DNA from 2 places in the Macrococcus psychrotolerans genome. Region 2 is predicted to be linked to the other one. Evidence: riboswitches for the same ligand, from Rfam matches in the RefSeq annotation. Region 2 holds a riboswitch; the other holds the start of a gene.
What was found. Region 2 has a riboswitch for S-adenosylmethionine ahead of QA539_RS09630 (M20 family metallopeptidase). Riboswitches for the same ligand answer to the same signal wherever they lie in the genome.

Region 1: another riboswitch for S-adenosylmethionine. It lies ahead of QA539_RS03010 (methionine ABC transporter ATP-binding protein); the one in region 2 lies ahead of QA539_RS09630 (M20 family metallopeptidase).

What each region holds. Positions count from the first base shown of each region.
Region 1 covers NZ_CP124591.1:575,345-579,780, forward strand. The annotation lists gene QA539_RS02985 (thioredoxin family protein) at 1-3, opposite strand, end outside; gene QA539_RS02990 (Spx/MgsR family RNA polymerase-binding regulatory protein) at 131-484, shown strand; gene gcvH (glycine cleavage system protein GcvH) at 558-926, shown strand; gene QA539_RS03000 (toprim domain-containing protein) at 994-1,383, shown strand; gene QA539_RS03005 (thioredoxin family protein) at 1,355-1,666, shown strand; SAM riboswitch class I at 1,716-1,818, shown strand; gene QA539_RS03010 (methionine ABC transporter ATP-binding protein) at 1,891-2,919, shown strand; gene QA539_RS03015 (methionine ABC transporter permease) at 2,909-3,604, shown strand; gene QA539_RS03020 (MetQ/NlpA family ABC transporter substrate-binding protein) at 3,659-4,436, shown strand, end outside.
Region 2 covers NZ_CP124591.1:1,835,913-1,840,348, forward strand. The annotation lists gene coaW (type II pantothenate kinase) at 1-31, shown strand, start outside; gene ldmS (L-aspartate--L-methionine ligase LdmS) at 138-1,331, opposite strand; gene QA539_RS09630 (M20 family metallopeptidase) at 1,318-2,514, opposite strand; SAM riboswitch class I at 2,583-2,679, opposite strand; gene QA539_RS09635 (GrpB family protein) at 2,749-3,255, opposite strand; gene QA539_RS10960 (pyridoxal-phosphate dependent enzyme) at 3,403-4,436, shown strand, end outside.

The DNA.
Region 1 (4,436 bases), 780 kb from region 2:
CACTTTTATTACTCCTTATATACTTTTCTTATATTATACTTCTTTTTAAGAAGTAAAGAAAAGAAAACGCTTAGTTGTCGTAATCTTACAAAGTTGTTATGATTGAGGTATCACATTCAGGAGGTTACATATGATTAAATTTTATCAGTTACCCAGCTGTACAACCTGTAGAAAAGCAGCAAAATACCTTGCGGATAATGGTGTGAGTTTCGAGCCGATTCACATTGTGGAACATACACCCACTGCAAAAGAGTTTGATACAATTATTAAGAATACTGGTGTTGATGTGGATTTATTATTCAACAGGCTAGGCACAAAGTATAAGGAGCTTGATTTAAAGGAAACATTGCCGGATAAATCGTATGAAGAGAAATTAGAGCTTCTTGCCTCAGATGGAATGCTTGTAAAACGTCCTTTAGCTGTAAATAAGGATAGAATCACTTTAGGATTCAAAGAAGCGGACTATAAACAAACTTGGTTATAAAAAAGATTGAAGATACGCTTACATTATGTCATTATAAAAGTGTTAAGTATTTTATTTATATGGAGGGCTTATAATGTCGAACTTAAAATTTTCAAAAGATCATGAGTGGGTTAAATTAGAAGATAACGTAAAAGTAATCGGAATTACAGACTTTGCACAATCAGAACTAGGGGATATCGTATTCGTTGAACTTCCTGAAGTAGGCGATGAAATTACTACTGGTTCACCATTTGGTAGCGTTGAGTCGGTTAAAACTGTTTCTGAATTATATGCTCCAATCTCAGGCAAAGTTGTTGAAGTTAACTCTGGATTAGAAGATTCTCCTGAATTAGTAAATGAATCTGCTATGGATCAAGCATGGATGATCAAAGTTGAAGCAGATGACAGCGAACTTGATGAATTAATGGATCAAGCGCAATATGATGAAATGATTAATGCATAAATGATATACTTTCCTTGATAATAAATTTATCAAGGATTTTTTAATATGACGAAAAAGGTGATGGAAAATGTCTGTAATTCAGAAGGTCATCGTGGTAGAGGGTAAGCGAGACAAGAAAAGATTACAAGAAGTATTAACGGAACCTGTACATATTATTTGCACGAATGGCACAATGGGTATCGAGAAGTTAGATGCCATGATTGAAGACTTGTATCATCATAAAGTGTATATCATGACCGACAGTGATAAAGCAGGGCGCAAGATCAGAGCGTGGTTTAAGCGTCATTTAAGCGAAGGACATCATATTTATATCGATTCAAAGTATGGTGAGGTGAGTAATTGTCCGCTTGATTACTTAGCGAAAGTTGTCAGTCGTCATGACTTTGAAATTAAAGAACAGTTTGAATGGAAAGGTAAGTCGCAACCTTATGAGTATCAGAACGCATTTGCAATCTAAAGATCTAGAAAGAATACAAGACAATTATATTATTTTTGGCTACACCCCTTTTTGTGGCACATGTAAACTCGCAGAAAAGATGCTGGATATCGTTAACATGTCACTGAAGCTGGATATATTAAAGCTGGATTTGAATTATTATGAATCCCTCAGTACACAGTATAAGATTTCAAGTGTACCTGTATTGCTCATCGTCAAAGACAATGAAGTCGTTGACACGATATTTCGATTTGAGTCTGTTACTTCAATATACGAAATATTATCGAAATCTATTGACGAATAATTCAATCTGCTTTATTATAAAAATCATTAACAAAACAATTTAATAGTTGCTCTTATCAAGAGAGGTGGAGGGATGTGCCCTTTGAAGCCCGGCAACCGTCTGAAAAGAAATGGTGCCAATTCACATAAAGTGTAAACTTTAGAAGATGAGAGAGTCGAATATATCACTATGTCGTCTTTCTTATGTATTTAAGGAAGACGACTTTTTATTTTAGGAGGATGCACGTGATTAAGTTAAATAATGTTGTAAAGACTTTTACAACGAAAAAAGGTGACATCACTGCTGTAGATCGTGTTTCACTGGATATTACGCAAGGTGAAATCTATGGAATCATCGGCTTTAGTGGTGCGGGTAAAAGTACGTTAATCCGTATGTTTAACGGTTTAGAAAAACCGACGTCTGGTGAAGTGGTGGTTGATAATGATATTATCAATCAACTTGATCAGAAAACATTGAATATGAAACGCCAGAAGATCTCGATGATCTTCCAGCACTTTAACTTATTGTGGTCGCGTACAGTGTATGACAATATTGCGCTGCCACTGGAAATTGCAGGTGTTAAGAAATTAGATATCGATGGTAAGGTGAAGTCATTAATCAATCTTGTTGGACTCAATGGTCGAGAAAATGCATATCCTTCCGAACTGTCTGGGGGTCAAAAACAGCGTGTAGGTATCGCGCGTGCACTGAGTAACGATCCGAAAGTACTGTTATGTGACGAAGCAACAAGTGCACTTGACCCTCAGACGACAGATGAAATTCTTGAACTGCTCGTTGATATCAACAAGAAACTGAACTTAACAATCGTGCTGATTACACACGAGATGGAAGTTATCCGTAAAATCTGCCATCGTGTCGCAGTGATGGAACACGGTAAGGTCGTTGAAGAAGGTTCAGTATTAAGTGTATTCAACAATCCACAGACGAACATTACGAAGCGCTTCGTAAAAGATGATATCTCTGACGAAGAACTGGAAGCTTCTATCAAGGAGATTAAAGCAGAGTATCCTGTAGGGACACTGCTTCGACTTAAGTTCATCGGTTCTGCTACAGGACAGCCGATTGTCAGTCAGGTGATACAGAAGTATGGTCTGGATATGAATATTCTGGCAGGTAACGTAAAGCATACACAAGCAGGCTCATTTGGACATTTAATCGTCCATTTAACGTCGGTGAATGGTGATCTTACGAAAATTGCGGATGAACTTAAGCGTCACGGTGTAGAAGTGGAGGTAGAACAAGATGCAAACTAGTTTTTTAGATACGCTTAAAGAGATGCTGAGCTTCAAAAATGTAATTTGGGCAGATGTATGGACAGCAACGGTAGAAACGTTGCAAATGACATTGATTGCAACCTTCTTTACATTTTTCTTCGGGTTGATTATCGGGATTATCTTATTCCTCACATCACGCAGTAACAATAAAGGAGTGCGCATCTTTTATTCCATCACTGCATTTTTAGTGAATTTATTCAGAGCGATACCATTTATCATTTTAATCTTGCTCCTGTTCCCGTTTACTAACTTAATTATGCAGACAATTAGTGGTGTAAAAGGCGCATTGCCGGCACTCATCATCGGAGCTTCACCATTTTATGCGCGACTCGTTGAAATTGCGATGAAAGAAATTGATAAGGGTGTTATTGAAGCGGTGCAGTCAATGGGTGCGAATACCTTTACATTAGTTCGTAAAGTATTGATTCCTGAAAGTTTACCGGCACTTGTGTCTGGTATTACAGTAACAGCAATCGCTTTAGTAGGGTCTACTGCCATTGCCGGGGTTATCGGTGCAGGTGGATTAGGGAACCTAGCTTATTTAGTAGGGTTCACTAGAGCACAGAATGATGTCATCTTAGTTTCGACAGTGTTAATATTACTGCTTGTATTTGCGATACAATTTATCGGTGATATAATCACAAAACGTATTGATAAACGATAATCAGTTCCAATGGAATTTGACTATAAATTAAATAACGGAAAGAGAGTGAATTAAATGAAAAAGTTTATATCATTATTATTTGTAGCTACATTAGTACTTGTACTTGCAGCTTGTGGAGGCAACGAAAAGAAAGCTTCTAAAGAAGACGATAAGACGATTACTGTCGGCGCTTCACCAGCACCGCATGCGGAATTACTTGAACAAGTTAAACCAGTATTAGAAAAAGAAGGCTATACTTTAAAGATTAAGACAATCAATGACTACACAACTCCGAACCGTTTCTTAGATGCAGGTGAGCTTGATGCAAACTTCTTCCAGCATACACCATACTTAGACACTGAGAAGAAAGCAAAAGGATATAAAATTGAATCAGCAGGTAACATCCATATCGAACCGATGGCTATCTACTCAAAGAAATATAAATCATTAAAAGAGCTTCCAGAAAACGCTGAAGTATTTGTATCAAATAACCCAGCTGAAGAAGGGCGTTTCTTATCATTCTTTACTGAAGCTGGATTAATCACATTGAACGATGGCGTAGATCCAGTAAAAGCTACGTTTAAAGATATTAAAGAAAATAAGAAGAACATTAAATTCAACAACAAGCAAAGTGCTGAATTCTTACCGAAATCATATAACAATGGTGAAGGTGATGCAGTGATCATTAACTCTAACTTTGCACTTGAAAATAAACTGAATCCATTAAAAGATTCAATTGCGATTGAAAAGAGTGATTCACCTTACGCAAACTTGATCGCGGTACAAGAAGGACACAAAGGTGATGCTAAAATTAAAGCTTTAGTGAAAGCATTACAATCTAAAGAAACACAAG
Region 2 (4,436 bases):
GGGCACACTTAGGTTGATGGATGAAAAATAACGTAAAGGCTTAGCCTTTACGTTATTTTTTAAGCACCTTTATTAAACTTACAAGCATCGGCAGCAATGTCGCACTAATTACCGATGCTGCAAATATACTACTTTTTCTAGTCTTCATGAACTTCACCTTTTAAACGTTGTTCAAATTGTTTTGCTTTTTGATCGATGAATGCTTCGTCATCACCATACCATATACAAATAAAGCGTGACGGGAAAGCATTTTTATCTCTATAATCTCCATCATAATATGCTAATGGGAATAAGTTACCACTCTTTACTTCGTTTAAAATTGTTTCATAGAATGCTGCATTATCACCATCAGAGTAATAGGCAAGGAACTTTTTATAGTCCCCTTTTAGTACATCATCCAGTAACAATAATGAACTTGATCCATTTTGTCTGAAGTTTAAATCAATTGCAAACAGATTATCATCTTTATCTACTAATATATCAAATCCTGCAATCCCTTTATAGCCCGCATCGACACCATTCTTCATAATCTTTCTACCGGCTTCAATTACAGATTCAGGTACATTCCTATCTGTTGTATTACCTCTGTATTTACCGTATTTTTCTACCATCTGAAGCGATGCACCCAAAAATGTGATGCCCTTCTCTTCGCTATACGCATATTGTACGCAGTAATTTTTAATAGGTTCAACAAATTGTTCGATAATCAACTGCTCGGTACCACTTGCCGCCTGCACGCGTTTTATCGAACTTTCCACATCATCTTCTGTATAACATAGCATCACACCATATCCACCTGCTGTCGGATGTTCGTCACCCGGCTTAACAACAAAAGGAAGCGTCCATTCACGTACACGTGTTTGGAAATCATCAATTTTTACAATTTCGCGTTTTGGAAGATATTCTCCACCCGTCCATTTATGGATGAGTGATTTGTTGTTTAAATCTAGAAATATGTCTCGTGGTACAACATAATCATCATTGTCCACAATATCAGTCTCGTGCGCATATTGGAAGAATATCTTTCCTGTCTCGGCATATTCTTTTAAAGCCTTTTCATACTCTTCACGTGTTTCATACGTGATATATGTTTTGGGCATCGCTACTCCCGCTGCGCCAAATAATTCACATGTCTTCTCAGTTACCGTTGCTTTATGAACAATAACAGGCATCTCTGCAATGATTAATTCTCTGGCACTTAATAAATTCGACTGATGTTCTTCAGGCTGTAGCCACGGATTAAAACCATAGCTTGGTCGTGATGTGTAAAGCACATTATCACCATACAGATCACGCATCGTAAGTGAAATATTTAATTTATTGGTGGTCATAGACTTTCCCCTTCAACACTGTATGTAAATTTTTTATCGCTTTTAATTCATCCGGATTATCAATGAGTTCTAATGCCATCGTCGCCATTATTTTAGCACCTTGAATCAGTGCATGATCTCCATGTGCACTACCAGCAGCATCTTTAAATTCAACAGTATGCCCTACTAGGCTTGAAGGCCCAATTTTTATATGCGGATGAATTGTTGGGATAACATGACTCACATTCCCTGTATCTGTTGATCCAAAACCAAAATCATCATGTAATATTACCTCATTGTGCTTTTTAGCATGACGTTCAAATAGATCATCTAACAAATCATTTCGAATAAATTCATTTACTCCATTTTGAATGTGATTCAGCTTATACTCTGCACCCGCAGTAAGTGCAGCACCTTCAGCAACACGTTCAACTTTGCCGGTTAACACATCTAGTTCCTTGCGACTCATTGCGCGCGTGTAGAATCTTGCCTTCGTGTAATCCGGGATAATATTCGCGCTCTTGCCGCCATCCAATATTACACCATGTACTTTATCAGATTTTCGAATATGCTGACGAAGCTGCGCAATCCCGTTAAAGAAACTGATCATTGCGTCCAGTGCGTTAATCCCATTATGAGCATTCTCAGAAGCATGTGCGGTCTTACCGAAGAACTCGACTTCAAATACATCTACAGCAAGTGTAGGCACCGTACGATATGACTCGTGTCCTGGATGTATCATCAAAGCAACATCGCACTCAGAGAATAATCCAGCTTTAACATACGACGCCTTTGCACTACCATTCACACCACCCTCTTCAGCTGGTGTACCAAATACTTTAATCGTACCACCGTGCGTTTCAACATATTCTTTAATGCTCACGCCTGCAAGCACACTTGATGTTCCGATAATATTATGTCCGCATGCATGACCAAGTCCAGGCAGAGCATCGTATTCCGCTAAGAATGCAATCGTCGGTCCTTCATGTTCACTTTCAAATGTCGCAATGAATCCTGTCTCGTGGCCTGCTATATCACGCTCAATTGTGAATCCTTCGTTATATAAAGTCTTGATGAGTAAACTAGACGCAAAATACTCTTCGTTTCCAAGTTCCGGGCGTTCGTGAATCTGGTGGCTTATTTTAATAAATTCCTCTTTATTATATTCAATATAGTTAAGTACATTTTGTTCATTCATCGTCATTACCCCTTAATTAAATTCAATTAAGTCCACTTAATAAAAAAGACACCCTCAGATAAGGATGTCTATACGTCTTATCTGTCAGCATAAGCTGCAGGAATTAGCACCTTACATATTGCAGGTTGCTGGACATCAGCGGGCCTGTCCCTCCGTCCGTCTCGATAAGTGTTTAATTGTTATCAATTATATTAGAGCTTTAAAGCATGATTGTCAATAAGATAACTTATTTTTCAGATATTATCCGAATATCTGTACTTCGTTCGATCCGTTCCAGTTCATCGCTTTAACTTCAATTACAGTCAAGAAGATGTCCCGCGCCTTTTTATACGAAGAGAAATCAAAAGGATAAATTCTTGCAAGTTCCCATTTGAACGCACTATAACGATCTCTCTCACTTGAAAATGTTCGAAAATAATCTCTTAACTTAATGCGTTTCAATAATTCTTCATCTGCCTCTTTATACACAAAAAGATGAAATTGATGATCCTTTGTAGCATATACTTTATAACATACTTCTTTACAGATTAAATGATATCCAAGTTCAGCTAACTTTAGTTCTTCAATATCATGCTTCACCTCTACAGCAATATCTATCGTCGCACGTGCGTCCATACCTGGTACCGCAGTAGACCCAATATGATGAATCGCACTAATATTTTTTAACTTCTGAAGCACTCTTTTCTTTTCGCCTATATAAAGGTGCTGCCATATACTATCGTAAGGTACTATCATCACTTGTTTCATCCTTTCCCCTCCTTCTTTAGATACATTTTAAAATATTATACTTCTTTGCACACAAATTCACAAACTATTATATTGAGTAAATAATAAATTCATGATATTATTAATCCCGAGTTATCTGATAAGAATAATAATATTAGGAGTGTACCGATGAGTTTACCTTTTATGGACATCTTTAAAGAATGGGCATCAGATTATGATGATGCTGTAACAGGACAAAATCCCGAATATAAAGATGTATTCTCAAACTATGATTTTATGATAGAAGAAGCAACAAAACACGCAGGAAAACGCGTAACAGAATTTGGTCCTGGAACTGGGAATTTAACAAACATGTTATTACAGCGCGGATTGGACGTACAGGCTGTAGAACCAAGTATTGATATGACAAAGTTAGGTGAGGCTAAGACAGGTATTACGTTCGAACGTGGCGATTTCCTGAACTTCAATGCTAGAGAAACAGATACATTTATTTCTTCTTTTGCTTTTCACCACCTTACAGATAAAGAAAAGAAAGAAGCGATTGCCCTTTATAAGCCGCTTCTCTCCGAAGATGGAAACATCATTATATTGGACACAATGTTCAATTCCTTAGATGAAAAAGAACAGATTAAATCACATTATGACGCACGAGGTTACCATAATCTTGTCGAAGATCTGGAAAGAGAATATTATCCATTAAAGGAGACAATGGAAGAGATTGCCAACGACTTGGGATTTGATTATCAATCCACTCAGATGAATCGTTTCGCTCATCTTCAAATATTAACTAAAAAAAAAGGAAAAACTCCTGCTGATTTAATCGGTAATACACCGCTAGTGGAACTTAAGCATTTTCCACTGAATAAAGGAAACCGTCTATTTGCAAAACTTGAGTTCTATAATCTGGGCGGCTCTGTAAAAGACAGACTGGGTGTCAACATTTTAGAACAGGCTTTACTTCGTGGTGATATTCAAAACGGTACAGTTGTTGAAGCTACAGCTGGTAATACAGGAATTGGTCTTGCACTCATCTGTCAACAGTATGGATTAAAGCTACGTGTCTATGTTCCCGAGAAATTCAGCATCGAAAAACAAAGCATCATGCATGCATTAGGGGCTGAAATCGTAAATACCCCTACAGAAAAAGGAATGCTCTTCGCACGCGAAGAAGCGCTGAAATTCGCTCAAGAAACCGGTGCATT